One region of the Paeniglutamicibacter sp. ORCA_105 genome, then DNA from elsewhere that is predicted to be linked to it. Evidence: riboswitches for the same ligand, from Rfam matches in the RefSeq annotation. Region 1 holds a riboswitch; the other holds the start of a gene.

Evidence for each region. Region 1 has a riboswitch for guanidine ahead of ACIPUB_RS02895 (multidrug efflux SMR transporter). Riboswitches for the same ligand answer to the same signal wherever they lie in the genome.
Region 2: it holds a riboswitch for guanidine, as region 1 does, so the genes downstream of both, ACIPUB_RS14075 (DMT family transporter) here and ACIPUB_RS02895 (multidrug efflux SMR transporter) in region 1, are expected to answer to the same signal.

Annotation. Positions count from the first base shown of each region.
Region 1 is NZ_JBIXLM010000004.1:18,572-30,434, forward strand. It holds gene ACIPUB_RS02860 (2-hydroxyacid dehydrogenase) at 1-129, opposite strand, end outside; gene ACIPUB_RS02865 (hydroxymethylglutaryl-CoA lyase) at 129-1,091, opposite strand; gene ACIPUB_RS02870 (CaiB/BaiF CoA transferase family protein) at 1,088-2,332, opposite strand; gene ACIPUB_RS02875 (GntP family permease) at 2,362-3,807, opposite strand; gene panD (aspartate 1-decarboxylase) at 4,216-4,638, shown strand; gene ACIPUB_RS02885 (long-chain-fatty-acid--CoA ligase) at 4,687-6,375, shown strand; gene ACIPUB_RS02890 (metallophosphoesterase family protein) at 6,464-8,365, opposite strand; guanidine-III (ykkC-III) riboswitch at 8,555-8,622, shown strand; gene ACIPUB_RS02895 (multidrug efflux SMR transporter) at 8,634-8,951, shown strand; gene ACIPUB_RS02900 (DUF302 domain-containing protein) at 9,492-9,902, shown strand; gene ACIPUB_RS02905 (matrixin family metalloprotease) at 9,926-10,807, opposite strand; gene ACIPUB_RS02910 (ATP-dependent Clp protease ATP-binding subunit) at 11,008-11,863, opposite strand, start outside.
Region 2 is NZ_JBIXLM010000029.1:259-12,121, forward strand. It holds gene ACIPUB_RS14055 (anthranilate synthase component II) at 1-418, opposite strand, end outside; gene ACIPUB_RS14060 (hypothetical protein) at 415-582, opposite strand; gene ACIPUB_RS14065 (class E sortase) at 594-1,355, opposite strand; gene ACIPUB_RS14070 (cell division protein CrgA) at 1,537-1,788, shown strand; gene ACIPUB_RS14075 (DMT family transporter) at 1,785-2,099, opposite strand; guanidine-III (ykkC-III) riboswitch at 2,122-2,184, opposite strand; gene ACIPUB_RS14080 (DUF3817 domain-containing protein) at 2,256-2,765, shown strand; gene ACIPUB_RS14085 (ArgP/LysG family DNA-binding transcriptional regulator) at 2,816-3,724, opposite strand; gene ACIPUB_RS14090 (LysE/ArgO family amino acid transporter) at 3,794-4,414, shown strand; gene ACIPUB_RS14095 (GNAT family N-acetyltransferase) at 4,450-5,415, opposite strand; gene ACIPUB_RS14100 (rhomboid family intramembrane serine protease) at 5,996-6,856, opposite strand; gene ACIPUB_RS14105 (peptidylprolyl isomerase) at 7,110-7,655, opposite strand; gene ACIPUB_RS14110 (hypothetical protein) at 7,913-8,818, shown strand; gene ACIPUB_RS14115 (DMT family transporter) at 8,923-9,828, opposite strand; tRNA gene ACIPUB_RS14120 (tRNA-Ala) at 9,971-10,043, opposite strand; gene ACIPUB_RS14125 (DLW-39 family protein) at 10,096-10,212, opposite strand; tRNA gene ACIPUB_RS14130 (tRNA-Ile) at 10,253-10,326, opposite strand; gene ACIPUB_RS14135 (DUF3566 domain-containing protein) at 10,448-11,074, opposite strand; gene gyrA (DNA gyrase subunit A) at 11,071-11,863, opposite strand, start outside.

The DNA.
Region 1 (11,863 bases):
GCTGGCGCACAGCGCATCAAGTTCGGCGTAGGTGGGCGGTGCATCCAGGACGGTCAGCTCGCCGGCCGCGGCAAGCAATGAAGGCGCGGGCTCCGGCACCGGCGTGGTTAGCAGGATCCGTGCCCCCACTACAGGGAACCCTCGCACGAAGGGACGCGGTCCGAGGCGATGACCCAGTCGAAGGCCGCGGCATTGGACCGCGCACCCTGGGCCGACTTCGAGCGGTTGGGTTCGCCCAGTTCCTCCAGCAAGTCCTCGGAGAGTTCGACCAAGCCGGCGAAGCTGCGCGGATCGAGCCATTCGGGGCGGGTGGCGAAGAGGATGTCCTCGCTGGAGGTGTTGCCGCTGGCCCCTGGGGCAAACGGGCAGCCGCCCAGCCCGCCGAGGGCCCCGTCCACCACACCGGCTCCGGCGCCGATGGCGGCAAGGGTGTTTGCAACGCCCAGGCCCCAGGTGTCGTGGCCGTGGTAGACGATGCGCCGTGCCGGGGTCTCGTCGCGCACCCGGGAAATCAGGCTTGCCACCTGGGCGGGGACCGCCTGGCCCAGGGTGTCGCAGATGACGATGTCGCAGGTGCCTTCCGCGCGTGGGTCGTTGGCGATGTCCAGGACCCGCTGCTCGGGGACCTGCCCGTCGAAGGGGCAGGTGAAGGACGTGGCGATGCACAGCTGGATGCTGCCGTCCACGGCGCGGGCGTACTCGATGGCCTGCGGCAGGGCGGCGAGGCTGGCCTCGGTGCTCCGTCCGATGTTCGCCTGGTTGTGGGCGTCGGAGGCGGAGAGGCAGTACTGGAAGTTGCGGATGCCGGCCGCCGCTGCCTTGGCGACGTGCCCGGGGGTGGCGACCCAGATCCAGCACTTCTCCAGTTCCTCGGCGGTCAATGCAGCGGCGACCTCCAGGGTGTCGGCCATGGGCGGGACCAGGTCCGCCCGTGCCATGGAGCCCAGCTCGATTTCCGGCACGCCCAGGCGGAGCATTTCGCGCACGGTTTCCACCTTGCGTTCGGTGGACAGCAGCTTGCCGGTCAGCTGCAGGCCGTCGCGCAGGGTCACGTCGCGCAGCACGGCGCGGGGTTCAAGGGTGTGGTTCATGCCAGGGTCCTCTCGGGGTTTGATGCTGCGGTGATCTCGTCGGCGTCCATGCCCAGCAGGCCGCCGAGCACCTCCTGCGTATGTTCGCCGAGGTCCGGGCCGAGCGTGCGGATTGGCAGCGAGGTGCCGCCGATGACCGGAACGATGCCGGGGAACCCGACGCCCTCGAGGATTTCCTCGCCCGTGGAGACGTCGAATGACTGGATCATGTTGCGGGCGGCGTATTGCGGTTCGTTGACGATGTCTTCGGCGGTGTAGATGGGTCCGGCGGGGACGCCGGCGGCGTCGAGCATCCGAAGCGCCTCAACCGAGGGCAGCGTTGCCGTCCACACGCCGATGGCCGCGTCGAGCTCGATGCGCCGTTCCCAACGCTCGGCGTTGGACTGCAGGGACGGGTCGTTGCCCAGGTCCGGGCGCCCGATGGTCTCCATGTAGCGGCGGAAGATCGCATCGCCGTTGCCGGCCACCACGATGCTGGCACCGTCCTTGCAGACGTAGGCGTTGGACGGGGCGATCCCCTCCATGCGTCCGCCCACCCGGCTGCGCCTGTCTCCGTAGGCGCCGAGGTCGGGGATGAGCGACTCCATCATGGAGAACATGGCCTCGTGCAGGGCCACGTCGATGACGCGTTCGGCCAGCGGCACCTTCACTGCGGTGCCGCGGCGGGTTTCGCGTTGGAACAGCGACATGACCGAACCGAAGGCCGCGTACAGGCCGGCGATGGAGTCGCCGATCGAGACGCCGACGCGCACCGGGGCGCGGTCCGGGTCCCCGACGAGGTTGCGGAATCCGCTGAAGGCCTCGGCGACGGCCGCGAATCCAGGGCGTTCGGAAAGCGGGCCGGTCTGGCCGAAAGCCGAGATCCGGGTGATTACCAGGTCGGGATTGGCCGCATTGAGGACCTCGGGGCCCAAGCCCCACTTCTCCAGGGTTCCCGGACGGAAGTTCTCCAGCAGGATGTCGCACTGCTTGACCAGGTCCAGGACGGCCGTTCGTCCGGCGTCGCTGCGCAAGTCCAGCACCACGGACTTCTTGTTGCGGTTGATTGTCCGGTAGAGCATGGACACGCTGCCCTTTTTCAGCCGCCAGTTGCGCAGCTCGTCGCCGGTTCCGGGGCGCTCGACCTTGATGACCTCGGCGCCGAAATCGGCCAGCAGGCGTCCGGCGGTCGGGGCGGCAATGTAGTTTCCGAGTTCCAGGACCCGGACTCCGGCCAGTGGGGCAATATCTTTTTCAGGCAATTGGGGGACTTCCTTGGGTGTGACGGTGGCTAGATGAAGATGGACAGGACCAGGACCACGAGCATGGCCACGACCGAGGCGACGGAGACCCCGAAGGTGACGGTCTTCAGCGCTCCCCTGACGGATTGGCCCAGAAGCGACTGCAGCAGCCAGAAGGTGTTGGAGGTGACGTGAACCATGAACAGGGAGCCGGCACCGGCAGCCAGGGCAATGAGCACGGGGTCGATTCCCAGGGCCGGTGCGATCGGTGCGAGCAGGCCCGCCGCGGTGATGGCGGAGAGGGTCACGGATCCGACGGCGATGTGCAGGATGGCGGCGATTCCCCAGACCACCAGCAGCGGGGCCACCGCGCTCGCCGTGAAGAAGCCACCGAGGATGTCGCCGAGCCCCGCGGCCGCGACGGTTGCAGCGAGGGAACCGCCGACACCGGTGAGCAGCAGGATCTGGCCGCTTTCCTTGAAGCCCGAGGCAATGGCGTTCTCGACGCTCTTTTGGCCGACGGTGTAGCGGCCGACCAGAGTGGTGCCGATCAGGCCAATCAGCAGCGCGACCACTGGGTTTCCCACCAGTTGCAGAGGGGCGAATTCCGCACCGAGGATATCCACCAGTGCGCCGCCGGCAATGAGTGCCAACGAGACCAATAGCGGGGTGAAGAGCAGGAGCAGGGGTGCTTCGCGGGGCGTGTGTTCGGCCACGACCACGGAGCCCGGGTTCGCCTGGGGCCGGGTGCCCTCGGGCGCGGATCCTGCGGTGGTGGAGGAAATTCCGTAGGCGTCGGGGCCGTGGGACTGGCTTGGCTGGGCCTGCGGGAAGTCCTCTTCTTCGAAGATGTGCTGCTCGTCGCGGTCCGACTTCCAGAATCCGCGCTTGAACAGGAACGTCATGATGGCAATGGAGACAACGATGGTAGGTACGACGACCAGGAATCCGAAGATCAGCATCTTTCCCAGGGGCACCCCGAGCAGGCCGGCCAGGGCCAGCGAAGCAACGCCGGGAACCATGAAGACGATGCCGCACTCCAGCGCGATGGCCATGGCCGCGGCCATGCGAGCCGTGCCGAGTTTGCCGATTTTCGGTGCCATGCGTCGGGCCAGCGGCGCGGAGATCACCAGCAGCACGTCAAGGAAGATCGACTGCAGTGCTGTGCCGATGGCCAGAGCCATGGTGTAGGGAAGGGCCTTGGGGCCGAACACGCGCAGCAGGTGTTCCACTAGGCGCCGGATGGCCCCCGTCTCATTCAGGATCGAACCCATCAGTACGCCGAACGCGATCAGCAACCCGACTTCGACCATGATCTCGCCAAAGCCGCCGGTGATGGTTTCGATCGTCTTGGTGATACCCAGTCCCGTCGACAGGCCCAGGTACAAGGAACCCAAGACCAGGGCGATAACGGGATTGACCTTGAATCTCACGATCAACAGCACGGTGGCCAAGACGGCCACCGCGGTGTTGATCAGAATCGCAGTTTCTGACATGAGTTGATCCGATCGTGAAGGAGGGGAAAGCCTACGTAAAGGGTGACCTGCGCCACGCCACTCAACCCATAGTATGGGTTGAAGCTCACTATGTAAACAATGCGTTGTGGATTGATCGCCGTACCGAACACCATGAAATTCGTCCTCGAGTGCAAATCGACGTCGAACCTGCATCTCCGGCAATCCACGGACTGAGGCGGCTGTATTCGCAGGAGCCGCGGGATATGGGCAGCACTTCAAGGTTCTGGGCCGCACGGGGCATCCGAAGTAAGTCACAGACAACCGGAAGCCGGCGCGTCTACAATGTCTTAGGCGCCGGAACACTCACTGCACCAAGCCGGCGGCCCGGGGCGGGCATCCAAGGTTGAATGCCGACCCCTGCACAACCCCCTCCAGGAGATCCCCCCTATGCAGCGAACCATGTTCAAGTCCAAGATCCACCGCGCCACCGTCACCCATGCGGACCTGCACTACGTCGGGTCCATCACCATAGACGCCGACCTGCTGGACGCCGCGGACATCCTGCCCGGCGAGCTGGTCTCGATCGTCGATGTCACCAACGGTGCCCGGCTGGAGACCTACACGATTGCCGGGGAGCGCGGATCCGGGGTGATCGGCATCAACGGTGCAGCTGCGCACCTGGTCAACATCGGGGACCTGGTCATCATCATCACCTATGCCTCCATGACCAATGCCGAGGCCCGCGCCTTCAAGCCCTCGGTGGTGCACGTCGATGAGAACAACGCCATCCTCGCGCTGGGATCCAACCCGGCCGAGGCGCTTGCGGACGGCCTGGAAACCCCGCCGTTCGCCATCTTCGTCGACGCCTGAGAATCCGCCGAGTCGTTCCCGGTCAACCAATAGCGGCATGATGGGAGCATGGAGAATACTGCCGCGCACCCCTGGACCAAGAACTACCAGCCGGGCGTCCCGGCCGAGATCGAGCTCCCCACCGAATCACTGACCGCGATGTTCGAGCGCTCCGTCGCCGAGGCGGGGGACAGCCCGGCCACCGAGTTCTTCGGGAAGCGCACCAGCTACCGCGAGCTCGGAGAGCAGGTGGAGCGCGCCGCCGAGGGGCTGCGCCTACTCGGAGTCCGTGCCGGAGACAGGGTCGCGCTGATCCTGCCCAACTGCCCGCAGCACGTCGTGGCGTTCTACGCGGTGCTGCGCCTGGGCGCGGTGGTCGTGGAGCACAACCCGCTCTACACCTCGCGCGAACTGCGCCACCAATTCGAGGACCACCAGGCCCGCGTGGTGATCGCCTGGGACAAGGCGGCCGAATCGGTGCACCAGTTCCCCAAGGACGTGCGCATCGACACCGTCGTCTCGGTGAACCTGCTCGAGGCGTTCCCCGCCGTGAAGCGTCTGGCACTGAACCTGCCGCTCAAGAAGCTCCGCGCATCCAAGGCGGCGCTGACCGCCCCCGCCCCGGGGACCATGACCTGGAAGGACCTGCTCAAGGCCGAGCGGATCGATGCCGCCCATCCGCGCCCGGCGGTCGGGGACCTTGCGGTCATCCAATACACCTCCGGGACCACGGGCCACCCCAAGGGCGCCATGCTCACCCACTACAACCTGTATTCCAACGCGTTGCAGGGCGAGGCCTGGATGGCCGGGGCGCAGGAACGCAAGGAAATCCTTTACGCGATCCTGCCGATGTTCCACGCCTTCGGCATGACCCTGTACCTGACCTTCGGCGTGAAGAAGCAGGGTCTGCTGGTGCTCTTCCCGAAGTTCGACCCGGACCTGGTCCTGGCGGCGATGAAGAAGTCCCCAGCAACCGTCTACTGCGCGGTCCCGCCGATCTACGAGCGCACGGCCATGGCTGCGAAGGAAAAGGGCATCTCGCTGCGCTCGGCCAAGTACTGCATTTCCGGGGCCATGAACCTGCCCGATGCCGTGGTCGAACTCTGGGAATCGGTCTCCGGCGGCCTGCTGGTGGAGGGCTACGGGATGACCGAGTCCTCACCGGTGGCCCTGGGCAACCCCTTCCACCCGACCCGGCGCACCGGGACCATCGGGGTGCCGTTCCCCTCGACGGACATGAAGGTCGTGGACTTGGATGACCCGTCGATCGAGGTGGCCCAGGGAAATCCCGGCGAGTTGCTGCTAAAAGGCCCACAGGTGTTCGCCGGTTATTGGAACAACCCGGAGGAGACTGCCAAGACGCTCACCGCCGACGGCTGGTTGCGCACCGGGGACGTGGTGACGGTTGATGCCGAGGGCTTCACCACGATCGTGGACCGGGCCAAGGAACTGATCATCACCGGCGGCTTCAACGTCTCACCCACCGAGGTCGAGTCCGTGCTGCGCGCCCACCCGGACGTGCGCGACGCAGCCGCCTTCGGCAAGGCGTTGGAACGCGGCGGGGAAATGGTGGTTGCCGCCGTGGAACTCGAGCCCGGGACAGAACTGGACGAGGAAGGCCTGCGCGAGCACTGCCGCGGACAGCTGGCGGGCTACAAGGTGCCCAAGCGGATCGTGGCCATCGAGGCGATGCCGCGCTCGATGCTCGGCAAGATCTTGCGCAAGCAGGTCCGTGAGCAGGTCTCGCCCGGACTGTAGGCGGCCGGAAGGCACCCACAGCGAAGCCCCGGCGGGCAACACGGCGTTTTTGCCGCGTTGCCCACCGGGGCTTCATGGTTGAATCCGGCTATTTCTTGGCGGTGCCGTCGGCGCCGACGGCGAATTCCACGACGTCGTCGTAGATCCGCCGTTCGGTCTTGACCAGGTTGTAGTCCTCGTCCAGGACCGGGAAGAGGTAGACCGGGCTGAGCTTGATCTTCGCCCCGTCGCCCTGCCGGGCGATGTCGATCTGCAGGTGGCCATAGTGCAGGCCGCCGTCAAGAAGCTGCGGGGTTCCGCTCTCGTCGGTGGCCCAGGTTTCGGGCTGGTTGGCCGCGGCGGACCACTTCGAGTGGGTGTTGAAGCGCAGCGGCTCATACTCGCCCTTCTCGTTCTTCACCAGCTGCTCGCCGCGCAGCCCGTCGGAGGCGACGCCCACGTCGTAGGAGTGGAAGCCCTGCCCGTCGCCGTCACCGTCGACCCAGGAGCGCTCGAACATCTCGTCGTGGCCGGAGAGCACCGTGGCCACCCCGTACTTCTCAAAGAGCGGAGAGTAAGCGCGCATGGCGGTGCCGGACTGGTTGTCCGCGTGTTCGTGGTTCGGCGGCGTTCCGTGCACGCCCGAGGAGTATGCGGCGTGGTGGAACTGGACGATGACGATCTGTCCCTGTTCGCGGGCCTCGGCCAGTTGCTGCTCGGTCCACTTCCACTGCTCGCCGCCGACCGACATGTTGGGCAGGTCTGAATCCTCCGTGGTGGTGCCCGCGAATAGTTCGGTGTAGGCCTTGTCGTAGTCCGCGTCGGTGAACTCGCCCGGGGTGTCGGTGGAGAGGTTCTCCGCGGTGAGGTTGGAATCGTCGCCGGAGAAGGGTTCGCCGGAGAGGGTGCCAGTCTTGGTGTTCTCGTCAGGTTCGCCGTTGGTCGAGTCCAGGGTGAGCACCGTGACCGGCCCGTGGTCGGTGCGGTAGTAGGAGCCCTTGGCCGCCGGGTTGGCGGCGTCCCCGTCGTTGTCGAAGTAGGAGAGGTACTTGTTGCGCGAGATCACTGCCGGGGACTGGTCTTCCGGGGTTCCATAGCCGCCGTTGATGCCCGCATAGGTCTCCCAGTTGCCTAGCGCCGTCACCAGCGGGACGTTGGAGGCAAGGTCGCCGTGGTCGCCGGCGAAGTAGCCAAAGAATTCGTCCCAGGCAGGCTGGTAGCCCGCGCCCTGGACCAGGTCGCCGGCGATCAGCATCAAATCCGGGTCGGCCGCCTCGATCGCCGCCATGTTTTCGCGCATCGCGGTGTCCTGGTTGAGCGGGTAGCGAAGCGTGAAGTCGCCGTAGCGGGTGGTGGAGCCGAACTTCTGCGCCCAGGCGGAGTCGGTTCCGGGACGCTGTTCGGATTCGGGCGTGTACCCGTTGACCGGGTTCAGTTCCCACTCGCGGTGCTCGACGCGGCCCATGGGTTCGGTCTCGGAGTCGGAGAACGCGATCAGCCGCAGGTCTTCCCACGCCTCGGCGTCGGGTGCGGTGGTGAAGGTGCCCTCATGGCGCTTGCCGCCCTGGTCGACGGTGTAGTTATAGTCCTTGCCGGCCTTCAGTCCCTCGACGGTGAGCGTGTGCTTGTAGTTGGTGTTGGCCTTGAGCCAGGAACCCTTCACCAGGCCGCTGATGCTTTGGTCCAGTTCTTTCTGGGTGTATTCCATCAGCGGCATGTACTTCGGGGCCGAGGTGATCACCCGCTGGTTGCCCGCGCCCTGGCCTTTGCCGTTGCCGATGCCCGGTCCGGCGACGGCCAAGGTTCCCGGGTCGGCCGTTTCGCTGATCCAGCTGATGGTCATGGCGTCGGACTTCGAGTTCTGCAGGTAGGGCAGCACGCGGAAGCCCGGCTGGGCGTCGCGGGTGCCGACGGTGCTGTTGGCCGGTGCGGTGGTGGCGCCGGCCGGTGTGGCCAACAGGGGAGTGGCCAGAACGGCGAGTGCCAGGGCAGCGGACAGGGACTTCTTCATGTTTTGCCTCACGGTGCGGTGTTGGATTGGCGCGGCCGGGGGAGCGGCGCGCGACCCCATCCTCCCCGACCCTCACCAACCGAAGATGGCGCACCGGTGAACATGCGGTGACCGCGGGGAGCCCTGTTTATGCGGGCGTTCCGGCTCCACGTCCGCCTTGCCCCGGAGCTGCGATGTGTGCGAATCTGGGAAGAACCCTCATGACACGGGTTCCGGACGATGGGTGCCGTACCCGGTGTGCGACAAGACGGCCCGCGAGGAGTCAGTCATGTCTTGGTTTATTCTCATTGTTTCCGGCGTTCTAGAAGCCGTTTGGGCCACCGCGTTGGGCAAATCCGAAGGGTTGAGCCGGTTGGCGCCCACCGTTGTATTCGCCGTGGGACTAGTGTTGAGCATGGCCGGCCTGGCCTATGCGATGAAGGAACTGCCACTCGGTACCGCCTATGCGGTATGGGTCGGAATCGGTGCGACGCTGACGGTCGTTTACGCGATGGCCACCGGCACCGAGACGATCTCGATCCTGAAAGTGCTCTTTCTGCTGATGATCATCGGCGGCGTTGTTGGCCTCAAGTCCCTTCACGCCTGAGCTCGGTTCATCGCAACCTCGATGGGCCGTAAAGGGTCCGGCGGTTCCCGGATGCTCGCCTGTTGTGCGAAGTTTTCACGCATCCCTTGCCTGGTTCGCCAGGAGGAGCATAGGTTTGGGGGACTGTCGGGCGTTTCCTTGGGGGAGAAGCTATGGATCACTATGAATGCTTGGGGGTGGGACGTGCTGCATCGCCCCACCAAATCAATGTCGCTGCCAGGTTTGCCTTATGGCGCAATGGCACCAACGCTCTTGAGTGCCGGCGAATCATGGCTGCATGGTTCGTCGTGGGGGACCCGAACCGACGGTTCGACTACGATTTCTGGCTAATGTGCAACCCTGGACCCACGGAAACCTTCGTGCCTGTGGAACGAAACACCGCCACGGAACAGGTGCCATGAATCGAACAACCCCCAGGCAGTGCCGGGCGTGGTGATTGTTGGTCGAGGGGCAGACAGCGTCTTGGATCGCGGCTAGGCTGGGCCGCAAACACCGGCAACCCGACGCGCGCGGCGCTGGGGGAGCGAGAGGACCACTGACATGGGCTACACGCACAGCATCACGGTTTCGCTGGACTGGGAGGAAGCAGTGGCCCGCACCAAGGATGCACTGGGGCGCCAGGGCTTCGGGGTGCTGACCGAAATCGATGTGCGCGCCGTCCTGACGGCAAAGATCAGCGCCGAATCGGCCGATCGGATCGGCGATTACCTGATACTTGGGGCGTGCAATCCGCATCTGGCCAATCGGGGATTGCTCACCGAGCCCGAACTTGGGGCCTTGTTGCCGTGCAACGTGGTGGTCCGCAGGGCACTGGACGCGACCGAAACCACGATAGAGGCCATTGACGCGCAGGTCCTGTCCCGCATTAGTGGCAATCCTGCCATTCGCGAGGTAGCCGCCGATGCCGATACCCGCCTGAAGGCGGCGCTGGACCAGTTGCGCGGCACCTGAACGATCCAACTCCTGGTGTCGATTTAGAGTTGCGGAACGCAGGCGCCGGCGCCCAGTAGGGCAAGGCCCTCCCGGTCTCCTTCTGCCAGTGTTGTCCGGTCATTCCGGCCGCCGTACATCAGCTGGTCCGGTTCATCGACATGGTCGAGTCCCAGGACGTGCCCGAGTTCGTGGATGACGACCGCACGGACCAGTTCGGCACCTCCCGGATATCCCAGGATCGGGACCAGCCCCGGGGCATCCAGCATCACTTGTCCGGCCACGTAGACGAAGGGGTGCCCGGGCGTGTGGGCGTATTCGCTTCCGCCCAGGCCGCCCACATCCCCCGTCAATCCGGGTGTTTCCTCAGGGTCGGACCAGGTGAGCAGAACTGGCGCCCAGCGCTCCCCGTAGCGCCCGGGCTGGTACCTGTCCCGTTCCCTGCTTGGCCCCTCCGCCGTGGGGCCGTCATAAACGAAGCGCAGGCCGCTGGCTGCCGAAACCTCGGCGACCGCCTCGTGGATCAGGACCTCGCCGCCGGCCGGGGAGTTCTCCGGACGAATCACGTAATGGACGGGGCGGCACGGATCGTAGGCGACGAAGTCCTGCCGGGGGTCCGGGGATTCCTGCAGCCGGAACGCGCCGGAACCGGTACCGGCCGGCGGCTTGCCCAGTGGTTCGGCGGCTGCCTCGACGCCCGGTGGCGGCACCTTTGACCAGGGAAGCAGGGGAACGAGCGCCGGCATGATGTGGCGGTCCAGGATCGCGGGGCTGTAGTAGAGCCCAACCAGCAGCGTGATGACCAGTCCGAGGTTCCATGTGCGGCGAACAGGTCTGGACCTGCGGCGTCTGGCGGGTCGTTTTCGCCCGGTGGCGCGGTTGCGGGATTGTAGCGCTGCCGCCCGGCGCGCTTCCTGGTCAAGCACCCATGGTGGAACCCTCCCGCTCCGCGGGCGCTGATCCTGGTTTGCAGGCCAGGGATTGCGGTTCCATTTTTTCTCGCGTGGCATTTAACCCCCAAGGTTTGTGCCTGTGCGGGGCTCCCCAGCCCCACACAACCCAGCATAGGCCGAAGACGCGACAAAGGGGGCGGGATTCTTCCCGCCCCCTTTGTCTTCGTTCCCGGCTACGCCGCGAGTGCAGCTTCCCGGCCGGCCGAAACGTGCAGGCCCGATTCGTCGGCTGTCACCGTCACGGTGCCTCCCGCGCCCAACTCGTCGGTGACCAACAGGTCGGCGACCCGGTCGTCGAGTTCGCGCTGGATCACCCGGCGCAGCGGGCGGGCACCGAACTCCGGCTCGTGGCCTTCGGCGGCGATCCAGCCGACAGCCGCCTCGTCCACCTCGAGGCCGATGCCGTTGGCGGCAAGCCGGGCCTCGGTGCGGCGCAACTGCAGCCGCACGATCCCGCGCAGCTGCTCCGCCTCCAGCTTGCGGAAGAGCACCGTCTCGTCGATCCGGTTCAGGAACTCCGGCCGCATGGTCTCACGCAGCCGGCCCATGACCTTGGCGCGCAGCTCGCGCTCGGAGCCGGTGCCGGAATCGCTACCGAAGCCCAGCGGGGCGCCGCGGCTGGCCAGGAACTCCGAGCCGAGGTTGGAGGTCATGATGATGACGGTGTTGCGGAAGTCGACGGTGCGGCCCTGCCCGTCGGTGAGCCGGCCGTCGTCGAGCACCTGCAGCAGCAGGTTGAACACGTCGGGGTGCGCCTTCTCCACCTCGTCCAGCAACACGACCGAGTAGGGACGACGGCGGACGCGTTCGGTCAGTTGCCCCGCCTCGTCGTAGCCGACGTATCCCGGAGGAGCGCCGACCAGCCGCGAGACCGTGTGGCGCTCGCCAAACTCGCTCATGTCGAAGCGCACCATGGCGGACTCGTCGCCGAAGAGCGAGGCCGCCAGCGCCTTGGCCAGCTCGGTCTTGCCCACGCCCGTGGGGCCCAGGAAGAGGAAGCTGCCGACCGGGCGGTTTTCGTCGCCCATC
Region 2 (11,863 bases), on a different contig from region 1:
CTGCCGCCAGCGAATGGTAACGGGTTGCAGTGAACGGGCTGGGTATGTGTGCAAAGATCGGGTGCCCGGTGTGGACAACGGGCGAGGTCTTGCCGTGCATGAGCTCCTGCGCGTGCGTGACCACACCGCCATAAGCCTCTGCCAGGGCCTGGTGTCCCAGGCATACCCCGAGCATGGGCTTCATCTGCGCACCGCACCACTGGATCACCTCGATGCAGACGCCGGCTTCGGCAGGGGTGCCCGGGCCGGGGGAGACCAGGACTCCGTCGCGGGCCTCGGCCAACTCGATGACCTCCGCCACGGACAGGTCGTCGTTCCGGATCACCGTGGTTTCGGCGCCAAGCTCTTGCAGATAACCCACCAGCGTGTAGACGAAACTGTCGTAGTTGTCGATCACCAGGATCTTGGGGGTGGTCACAGCAGCATCAGGCCAATCGTCGATTCGGTCCACGGACTGTACTGGCTCAGCCACGGGAAGACATATGTCATGAGCAATAATACGACGCCTGCGATCAGCGCCGCCGCCAAGATGACGCGGAACCACAGCGGTCCGGGGAGTTTGGAGAAGATCCATGCATACATGTGTGGTGTTCCTAGTTTTCCATCGTCTTTTTCACCAGGTTGGCGATTTCCTGCGGGGGTCCTGCATCGGCTGGACGCCAGGACTCCAGTTCCGCGTAGGCGATGATGCGCATCCGGGTGGTGAATGGCGGATGGCAACTGGTCAGCGTCAGCGTGGAGGCCGTCGGATCGACACCCGGCTGGTTCGGAACAGGCAGGAGCACCTCGTTCTGCGAGGGGTGAACGATCTCGGTGTCTCGCCACTCGTAGGTGTAGAACCCCTTGCGTGTCTGGAGATGGATCTTGTCCCCGTCCTGGAACTTGTCGATGTTCCAGAACACCTGGCCATGGGTCTGGCGGTGGGCAGCAACGGCAAAGTTTCCGGGCTCGCCCGGCGCCTGCGTCTGGGGATAGTGGCCGATGCCGACGGTGTTGAGCACATCCATTCCGACACCGTTGGTCACCGGCTGGGCGAAGTCCTTGCCGAATCTCGGGATGTAGAAGATCCCGAAGGTTTCCCCATCGGGGATCTCGGTGATCGGCGCGGGACCGAAATCTTCATCCGCAATTGCCGGCCCACTCAACGCGTCGGTTCCCCCGTCCGCCAGATCCTGGACGAATTCCGAGGTCAGCTGGGATTGCGTGCGACCGGCATCGATGTTGGTCCACCAGAGTTCCCAACCGACGAAGAGCAACATAACGATTCCGAGCGTGATGAGGATTTCGCCAAATATCCCCATGAGTCGCTGGCCGGCCGTGACCTTTGCCCGCGTCCGCAATGCGGATCGTGTCATGCGAACTTCCCTCACTGTCACTTGGAGCACCGGGAAACCCTGTGACGTCCAGTTTGAGCGGATAGTATTGGATGTAAGCGTGGCGGTGGGAAGAAAACCTCGCCGACACACAGTGACCAGCCTACCGTTCGGACACGTACTCGTTGGATCGTGTCGGCGCCTGAAGACTCGAGGAGCAGCAATGCCTGAATCCAAGACACGTCGGAAAAACCGCAAGCCACATGACGGCGACCATTCCCAGACCTATGACAAGCCGTTGCCCAAGTGGTACAAACCGGTCATGTTCGGCCTGATGATCCTCGGCCTGGTCTGGATCATGGTCTACTACATTTCCCAGACCGTGCTTCCGATCCCCGACATCGGCGGCTGGAACATCGTGATCGGATTTGGCGTGGCCATGATTGGTTTCTTCATGACCACGGGGTGGCGCTAGCTCACGGCCTTCAGACCGACGATGCAGCCAACCAACCCGATCATCAGCAGGACCTTGACCACGCTGAAGGTCTCTCCGCCGAAGACCATGCCGTAGGCCACCGCAAGGCTGGCCCCGATTCCCACCCAGACTGCGTAGGCGGTTCCCGTGGGGATCTCCTTCATTGCCCAAGCCAGGCCGGCCATGCTGAGAAGGAGACCCACAGCGAAAACCACGGTGGGGACGAGCCTGGTGAATCCCTCGGAGGCTCCCAGGGCAACTGCCCAGACCGCCTCGAACAGACCTGAGATGATAAGTACTATCCACGACATGTCGTAAGCACCGATTCCTTTCGGTGGCCGTCTTGTCGCTGTCCGGGTACGGCTCCCTCGTCCGGGGGCGCTGGTGCGCCATGGACAGCCTAGCAATTCGCCTGGGCCCGAAAACGCACCGTACAAACCAACTTCCAGAAAGGCATGCCAGTCCCCATGCTTCGCCCCGATCTCACCCGAGGTTCTTCCTCCGTTGCCGCCGCGCCAAAATTATCACCGAAGCGCCTGTACGGATTCCTGGCTGCCGCCGAAATGGTGACCTGGGCGTTGCTGATCATCTCCATGGTCATCAAGTACGGAATTGGACCGGAAATCTACGTCCGCATTTTTGGAATGGTCCACGGCGTGGTTTTCATCGCCTACGGCCTGGTGACGCTCTTTGTCTGGGCCAATGAGCGCTGGAGTGTAGCCCGTGGCGTGCTGGGCTTGGTCTCGGCGGTCATTCCCTTTGCCACGCTGCCATTCGAACGGGCAGTGTTGCGGCGGGGGCTGCTCAGTGACACTTGGCGGCTGGCACCTGGCGGGGAAGCGCCACAGGGGCCTATCGAGAGACTGCAGGCAACGGCGCTACGCAGCCCTTGGCTGGCGGCAGCTGTTGGCCTAATCGCGGTCGCGGCCATCACCGCAGCACTTCTGGTCATCGGCCCTCCGGGCGGGACAAGCTAGAGCCGTTCTGGTTCCGAGGTGGACCACGGGTCGCGTTCCTGCCGGAAACCTCAAAATTCCTGGCGCAGGCCGGCGGCCCCCGCAGCATCCAGCACCAGACCGGTGAGCAGATCCAGTGCCACCGAGGGAACCTTCCACCGCTGCCAGTAAAGAGCGACATCGCTTGTCCACGCCTCGTTGATGCATACCAGCGATCCGTCACGTGGATCCTGGACCTCCGGGATCATGCCCCAACCCAACGACGCGACCACGGCTGCCACGTACGTCCTCGAGTCCGGCACGAAGTGCTCCGCAGGCGTTTCGGCGATCCGCGTGCCTACGACCTTTCGGAGTAGCGCCCGTTGCAAGTCATCGGTCCGATCAAAACTCACCATTGGCGCAAATGCGAGCTCGGCCCCTGGATCGACACCCGGGAGCCAGCGATCCATGAAACCTGCACTGGCCATGGCTTGATAGCGCATGGTTCCCAGATACACCGAAGAGCATCCCTGCACCGGGTTGCTCTTCGTCGTCACCGCTCCCATGACCTGCCCCGAACGAAGCAAGGCGGTGGAATGGGACTCGTCATGGCGCAGGATCTCGCAGTTCATGACGTCTTGGGCAGCCAGGCCTCCAAGAACCGGTGCGAACCAACCGGCCAGCGAATCGGCATTCACGGCAATGCTGAGTTCCGTTCGCCGGGGTACATGGTCGGGCGTTGCGTCCAATCCGAGTGAGCGATGCGCCTCCGTGGACAGCATTTGGATCTCTCTGGCCAAACGAAGCAGCACGTCCCCACTGCCGGTGGTGCGAATCGGTCGCGAACGAATGAACAGCACACTGCCGGCCCGTTTTTCCAGCGCTTTGAGACGCTGGCTGACGGCCGACGCGGTGATGTTCAGGTGTCCTGCCGCTCGCTCCAGGGTTCCGGCGTCGATCACGGCCTTGAACGTTTGTAGTTGCTCCGTGGAAAAGTCCATAGTTAGAAATCCTAATGGACCCTAAGAATCTTTAGCTCGACACGTCTTTGCTGGTTCGCCTAATCTCAGTTGGTGACGTTCATTCCCTTTATATCCGGTCTGGCCACTGGCCTCTCCTTGATAGTTGCCATTGGTGCCCAAAATGCGTTCATCCTGCGACAGGGGATCCGAAAGGAACATGTCGGCCTTGCCGTGCTGATTTGCCTCGTCTCGGATGCCGTCCTGATTTTTGCCGGGATCGCCGGACTGGGTGCCCTGCTGTCGATCGCCCCGTGGTTTATTGACGCGGCCCGGATCGGTGGAGCCACTTTCTTGCTCGTTTATTCCTTCTTCGCTGCCCGGCGGGCGCTCAGCCCGCGGGGGATGGACACAAGCGCATCGACGCCGCCAACCCCGCGGCGCACTGCCGTCCTGACGGCGCTGGCATTGACTTGGCTCAACCCGCATGTCTACCTCGATACGGTCATTCTCCTCGGCTCGATAGCCGCAGCCCAAGGCGACCCTGGGCGCTGGGTCTTTGGCACGGGCGCGACGCTAGCCAGCATTCTCTGGTTCGTCGGCTTGGGTTTTGGGGCACGCTACTTGCGTGGGTTCTTTGCCAGTCCCCGATCCTGGCGCATCCTAGATGCCGTCATCGCGACGCTCATGGCAGTACTGGCCATCTCGCTGCTGTTCCCGCTCATTGGCTGAGAACGGGTTGGAGCCCCGCCGTGCATCGTAGCTATTCAACGGGCCCGGACGATCTTTCGATACATCGTCCCCTGCCGAACCAGCTCAAACCCCAAGAGTCGGTACAGCCCCGCCGCACCGGTTGGGCTTTGCGCGTCCACCGACAGGTCCACCTTTGTATAACCGGCGTCAAATGCCGTCTGAACAGCCTTAGAGAGCGCCCAAGCCGCATACCCTCGACCGCGTGACGAACGTGCCGTACCCACGCGAGATATGTACAGTTCTCCCGGCACCCATTCGGCCGCCAAGACGTAGCAGAGAGCCGTGGTCGGAACCGAGCCGCCGTCCGCTTGCAGCAGCACCTGGGAGTACGCTCCCCGGAAGGAACGGGATCCGGTCATGGCCGCCCATTCCTTGACACTCTTCGGGGTCGAGCCCCAATGATCGGCGAAGGCCTCATTGTCCAGGAGCCGAACCGACTCGGACAAGCTGGGAGAGTATGCGACCAGCCGCGCGTCACCATAGGCCGCCACAGGGCGTCCCCGGGGCCTGAAACTGTCAGGCAACACGGACATGTCCTGGAAATAGCGTGCCGGCTCGTACCGCCTGCTCCTGGCCATGGCGCCAGCACCATGGCCTGGGGCATTCCCCCACACATCGATGGTGAAGTCGATCTTGGGGAGTCGTTCCGCCATCTTCTGCGCTGCCCTTGATTCAAGGGTGTCCATGATTCCGGACCCGTGGCCGCGACGGCGGTACTCGGGTGCGATGCCCCCGTCGATGGAAACCCGCCCACGGCCGTCGCGCAGCTGCTCACCGAGGCGGAGCTGGCCGAACCCGATCATGGCATCGCCGTCCCAGAGTCCAATCGTGTCTTGTGGGGGGTCCACTCCAGGCTCGTCCAGTTCCTCTGCCAGATCCTCGACTTCGTAGAATTCCCCGGTTTCATCGAACGCTGCCAAGCGGTTGGTCAAGGCTGCCCACGCAGCGACATGCTCGGGGTGGATCCAATCCTGGCGCATTGGGACTCTCCGGTATGGGGATGCACCCGGTGGGTGCGGAAACCTGATGAGCACCATTTTTGCAGTTTTCCCCCACTAATCACAGGGCGAAGTGGGCGGGGGAGTGGACGCGAAACTTAGTAACATGCTGTGCACGAAAGTTATCCACAGGTGGGGACAAAGCTGTGGGTTCAACCTTTTGGAGCGCCAATTTCGCGGTTTGGGCGGCCTCGCGGGGTGTGAATTACATGTGCGTAAGTTATTAACACTGTGGATAAGCCGTGTGGACAACGGACGGGAAACCCTCCTCGAAGTGCCCGGATTTCCGCGCAATCTCACGGATTCGGTTAAATTTTCGACAAGTACGCTCCGCCGGACCTTCGAATCGGACCCTCAACACTTCACAGGTTGTGCACTAAGTTATCCACAGGTGTGGATGAAATTGTGAATACTTGCCAAAAACTATCCACAAACGAGACGGACCGGCGTCAGCGCGGGCGCTGGAGCCGGTCCGTCTCTTATGAATTACATGGTTGTGAGTTATTAACAGTGTGGATAACCCATGTGGACAACTTTTATGGCCAGCGGGCCTATTTGGCTGTCAGAGTCGAATGTTTGCGGCACCGTAAAAAGTCAGCGCACATAGCAACAGAACCAACAATGCAGTGCCGGCCCACTGCATCAGGGCCTGCTGCTTTCCCTTGGGCGCGTGGGCCATGACGGCTGCCGTTGCAGCACCGACCACCAGTCCGCCCACGTGGGCCTCCCACGCGATACCAGGGATGATGAAGCCGATGGCCAGGTTGATCGCAATCAAGATGACGATCTGCATGGTTTGGACTCCGCGTGCGCGGAGGAGCACAAACATCGCGGCGAAGAGCCCGAACACCGCACCGGAGGCGCCCAGAACGGGAACCCGTGGATCGGTGATCAAGAGCACGGCGACGGAGCCGCCAAGACCGGAGGCCAGGTACAGGGCCAGGAAGCGCAGCCGCCCCAACATCGGTTCCAGCACGCGACCGCAGATATACAGCGCGTACATATTGAAGGCGATGTGCCCAATGAAAGTCGTGGAGTGCGCAAAGGTCGAGGTGAGCATGCGCCACGGCTCGGGTTCCAGATACGGGCTGGTGTACAGCCCTGCGTACACAACGTAGTCACTGAAGTCGCGCAGTATCATTTGCAGGGCGAAGACGACCACGTTAATGGCGATCAACACATAAGTCACCAAGGGGCGGCCGTCCGTCGCCTTGCCGCCAAAGACCGTACGGGTGCTTGGCAACTGCTTGTTGGCCTCGCGCACGCAGTCCACGCACTGGGTTCCTACCGCCGCCGTGACTTGGCATTCGGGGCAGGCCGGACGCAAGCAGCGTTGGCAGGTGACATACGAAATCCGGTCGGGGTGCCTGGGGCAGACGGGTGCCTGCGCGGCCTGGTTCGGGTTGGACAGTCCATATGACATGGAATCGATGCTCCTGGGTAAGTACGTTCGTTGCCCCGTTGCCACGGGACGGATTACAGGCGCGGCGGTGCACGCGCCGGGACCGAGTATGCGCACGTCGCAAGACGTGCGTGCCGGGCAAAAGCAAAAGGCCCCATCCATCCGTCCCGCCGCCGTCCCTCACCTTGCAGGGCGAGGTGAGGGACGATGCGGCGGGGCGGCAGATGGAGCCTTCGACGGTCAAAGGCGCATGAACCGCGCCCGGACCACGGGCCTAGAGTGCGGTGACGTCGATGCTGCTGATGGAGACGTCTTCGAGCGGCTTGTCGCGGCCGTCGGTCGGAACGACGTTCAGCTGGTCAACGAGCTTGCGCGAAGCTTCGTCGGTGACATCGCCGAAGATGGTGTGCTTGCCCTGCAGCCAGGTGGTCGGGATCGAGGTGATGAAGAACTGGGAACCGTTGGTACCCTGGCCCATCTGGATACCTGCGTTGGCCATGGCCAGCTTGTAGGGCTCGCGGAAATCAAGCTCGGGATTGATCTCGTCGTCGAAGCGGTAGCCCGGTCCGCCCGTGCCCTGGCCCAGCGGGTCGCCGCCCTGGATCATGAAGTCGGAGATAATGCGGTGGAAGATCGTGCCGTTGTACAGCGGGGTGTTGACCTTCTCCTCGCCGTTGCGCGGGTCGGTCCAGGTCTGTTCGCCGGTGGCCAGGCCCACGAAGTTTTTCACGGTCTTGGGGGCGTGGTTGCCAAAGAGGTTCACGACGATGTCGCCCAAGTTGGTGTGGATGGTGGCTGTATGCGTTGGGATTGCAGTCATACAGTCATTCTTCCATGAGCGCTCTAACCGCCGTTGCGAATGGCTACGCGTTCAGTGAACACGGCCACACGATTGTTTATAGGTCGGTCAGGTAATGGCTGTAAGCCAATCGTAGGTCGTAGGCTAGGACGAAGCTTACGAAACGATCGAAGGGGTTCACTGTGAAGTCAGAACGTATTGCTCGAGACTTTGGTGAAAGTGTTGCCACTGGTGCCGAGCAGGCATTGGATTGGGCAGCTCCAAAGGTGGACACGGCCGTGAAGTGGGCCGTTCCTCGTATAGAAAAGGGCATCGAGACGGCATCCCCGAAGATCCAGGAGAGCCTGAACTGGGCCGCCCACGAGCTTTCGGAGACCGTCGCGCGGGTCACTCCCATGATCCAGGAGTCCCTTGAGCGCGTGGGTCCACGACTCTCCGCGGCCATTGACGAAGCCACCCCCCGGGTCCAGAAGGCCGTTGACCGTGCCACTCCCGCGCTGAACGAGGCGCTCGAGAAGGCGACGCCTGCCCTCACCCATGCGCGCAATGTCGTTCTCAACGATTACCTGCCGGCGGCCAACGAAAAGATCGGTCAGGCGGCCGAATTCACCACGCGCAAGCTTGAGCAGGCCAGGGTTCCCGAGGCGCTTCACCAGGTTTCCGAAAAACTCACGCCTAGTCCTGAAACCGTCGAACGTGTCCAGAACAGCGCAAGCGCTGCCGTGGGCCGAGTCAGCAAGGAGCTGAACAAGGTGCAGAAGCCTGCGAAGAAGAAAAAGGGATGGCTTGTCGTAGCCGTCATTGCCGCCGCAGGCGCAGCGGCCGTGGCTGCTTGGCGTGCCTCGAAGCCCATCGACGACCCGTGGAAGACCCCGGCACCGGTGGAACCGACCACCGTGCGCGCAAGCGGCCCGGTGGAAGTCCCCGCCAGCGTGGAGGAAGTCCGCGACGAAGTGGCCTCATCGGCAGCCGCCGCCAAGGAGAATAGCTCAGCTCAAGCCGACGAAGCGGTGGCAGACAACAAGAAGCAGCTTTCCGAATCGGCTGAGGAAATTTCGGAGGCGGCCACCACCGCCAAGCACAAGGCAGAGGCAAGCCTGGACTCCAGCGAAGCAAGGGTCGCCGAAGCCGAGGCTTCCAATGGGGACACCGCGCCAAAGCCGGGTCCCCGCACCAAGAAGTAGTTTCGGTCGGTCCCGGGGCATCCGCAACGGATGCCCCGGGCAGACATAGAGCAACAGGGCAGCACGTGGTCTTCACTGCATCCGGCAACCCGGGATGCGATGGATCAGGTGGTGCCCTGTTCCTTTGTCAGCGGTTCCACGAGGGCCTTGCTCTGAGCGTGCGCCTGTCCCCGCACGACAAAGAACAGGCCGACAAGGATTACCGCCAGCCCAAACACCGTTCCGGCCGGCAATATCTGCCCCAGGAACAATGCGGCCAGCAGGGCCGCCCCCGGGATTTCCAGCAAGATCAGGGTGGAAACGGTGAGCGGGCCCAGCGAACTCAGCAGATGGTTCAGGGCCGAATGCCCGAGGACCTGGGAGCAGAGAGCCAGTGCAAGGATGCCGATCCATCCGTTGAGGTCGAATCCCCAGACCGGTTCGCCGGCCAGCAGGCACATTACCAAGAGCAGGACAGAAGTCAGCCCGTAGCAGATAGTGGTGTAGGAACTGGTACTCATGGTCGCGCGGGCCTTGGACCCCGCCAGAGTGTAAGCGGCGGCCAGGACGCCGCCTATGAGGGCCAGCCCGTCACCGATAAGTGCCTCCGTGCCCGACCCGATGTCGAACCCCGTGATCACCAGTACGCCGGCGAAAGCCAGCAGCACTCCCAGACCGACCCTCCAGCCATACCTTGTTCCGCGCAGGGATTGGAACAGCGCTATCCACGCAGCTTGCAGGCACACCAGTGCTGTGGATGCAGCGACGGTGGTCATTCGGATCGACGTCATGAAGAAGGCGAAATGCAGCGCAAGCGAGAGGGCGGCGAGGGCGCTCCATCCCCATTCCCGGCGGCGCAGCCGGCCGAAACCGCGCCGATCCTTCACCAGTGCGGGCACGGCCATGACGGCAGTGCCTATGGCATTGCGCCACAAGGCCATGGAGAGGGCGGGAACCGCCGGGAACGCGGCAATGAGCGGCCCTGAAGCAGCAACTCCCAGGACGCCCACCAGGGCCAGTAGAAAGGTCACCTGCCCACTCTATGGTTTCGCGTGCCGGGCCACCGAATGCGGCAGCGGGGGAGCCGACAACCCCCAAAGCTCACGATCCGGCTGGGCGCGAGTGTTAAAGAATAAAAGACCCGGAACTGGCGTTCCGGGTCTTTTATTTCGGTGGAGACTAGGGGGGTCGAACCCCTGACCTGAAGCTTGCAAAGCTACCGCTCTACCAACTGAGCTAAGTCCCCGTATTTTGTTGTGCATCAACTTCTTGCATGGCAGGTTAGCCCTGCCCCGAATTCAGGATACCTTATCGGTGCCCTGGCTCCAGGTGGCCTTTTCAGCCGTGGATCCCTTGTACTTACGATAACCAATAACGCCCGCGGCTACTGCCACCAACACCAGAAATTTCCGCATGGAGATTTCCTTTCAACTATCGTTCGGACGAGGGAATCCGTGGGCGTACCTGGACTTGAACCAGGGACCTCTTCGTTATCAGCGAAGCGCTCTAACCGCCTGAGCTATACGCCCTCTATGTTCCCGCCGGGAACGAGATAAAACTTTACCCGAGAAACCACCAAAGAAACAAATCGGCCCCCAAAGGTCCCTTTATCAAGGACTTTGGGGGCCGTCTTTGGCGTGTTTCCGCTAATTAATCGTCGGTCAAGGTCACGCCAATGCCGCCGACCAGGGTCGACGAGAGGTTGTAAAGCACCGCTGAGAGCATCGACAGAGCCGTGAGTAATACCACATTCACCACGGCGATGATGGTGGCAAACGAGGCAACCTGGCCCAGCGATGCGATTTCCATCAAATCGAATCCGGTTTCGGAGCCGATGATTTCGCGCAGCAACCCGTTGACGGCCTCGAAGATGCCGGTCAGGTCAAGCACCGACCACAGGACGACGCTTGCAACGACGGTAACGATGCCAAGGGCAACCGAGAGCAGGAACGCCATCTTCAACACCGACCAGGGGTCGACCTTGGAAATGAGCAGGCGTGCCTTGCGGACCTTGGCCTTGGGCGCCGGGCGGACCAGCTGCTGTGGGCGTCCCTGCGCCGCGCCGGCGGGGCGCGGTGCCCCGGGCCGCGGTGCCCCGGGGCGGGGTGCGCCGGGGCGGGGTGCGCCTGCGGGGCGCTGCGCTGCCGAGGGCTTGGGCGCAGTTCCTGGTCGGGGCGCACCGGCGGGGCGCTGTGCCCCTACGGGCGCCTGTCGTGGCGGTGCGGGACGGGTACCACCAGTGCCGCCCGCCGGGCGGGGCGTATTCGGGGTGCTCACGCGTTACCTCCGTCGTTGGTGGCCTCGTCGTCGTGCCCAAGGTTTTCCTCGGTTCCTCCCGGGTTTTCATCACCCGGAAGGGCCTCGGAGGCCGTTTCTTGTGTCTTTTCCGCGTTCAACGGTACTGCATCTTCCTCGGCGTTCTCTCCGAGGCCGCGCTCGGTGTTCTTCGCGACGGCGATGATGCGGTCCTTCTTGTCCGGCTTGGCAAAGATGACGCCCATGGTGTCGCGGCCCTTGGCGGGAACCTGCGAAACGTCCGAGCGGACCACCTTGCCGCCCTCCATGACCACCAGAACCTCGTCCTCATCGTGGACAATCAGCGCGCCGACGAGGTCGCCGCGGTCCTCGGCGAGCTTGGCTACCTTGATGCCGATGCCGCCGCGGGACTGCACGCGGTATTCATCCACGGAGGTGCGCTTGGCGTAGCCGCCCTCGGTGACGACAAACACATAGGAATCGTCGGTGACCACGTCGGCGGCCAGCAATTCGTCTTCCTCGCGGAACTTCATGCCGGTGACGCCGCTGGTCGCGCGTCCCATGGGGCGCAGTGCCTCGTCGGTGGCGGTGAAGCGCACCGACTGCCCCTTGCGGGAAACGAGCATCATGTCGTCGGTCTCGCTGATCAATTGCGCGGAGACGAGTTCGTCGCCCTCGCGCAGGTTGATGGCGATGACCCCGGCGGTGCGGTTGGTGTCGTAGTCGGCCAGGCGGGTCTTCTTGACCAGGCCGTTGCGGGTGGCGAGCACCAGGTACGGGGCCTGCTCGTAGTTGCGCAGGTCAAGGACC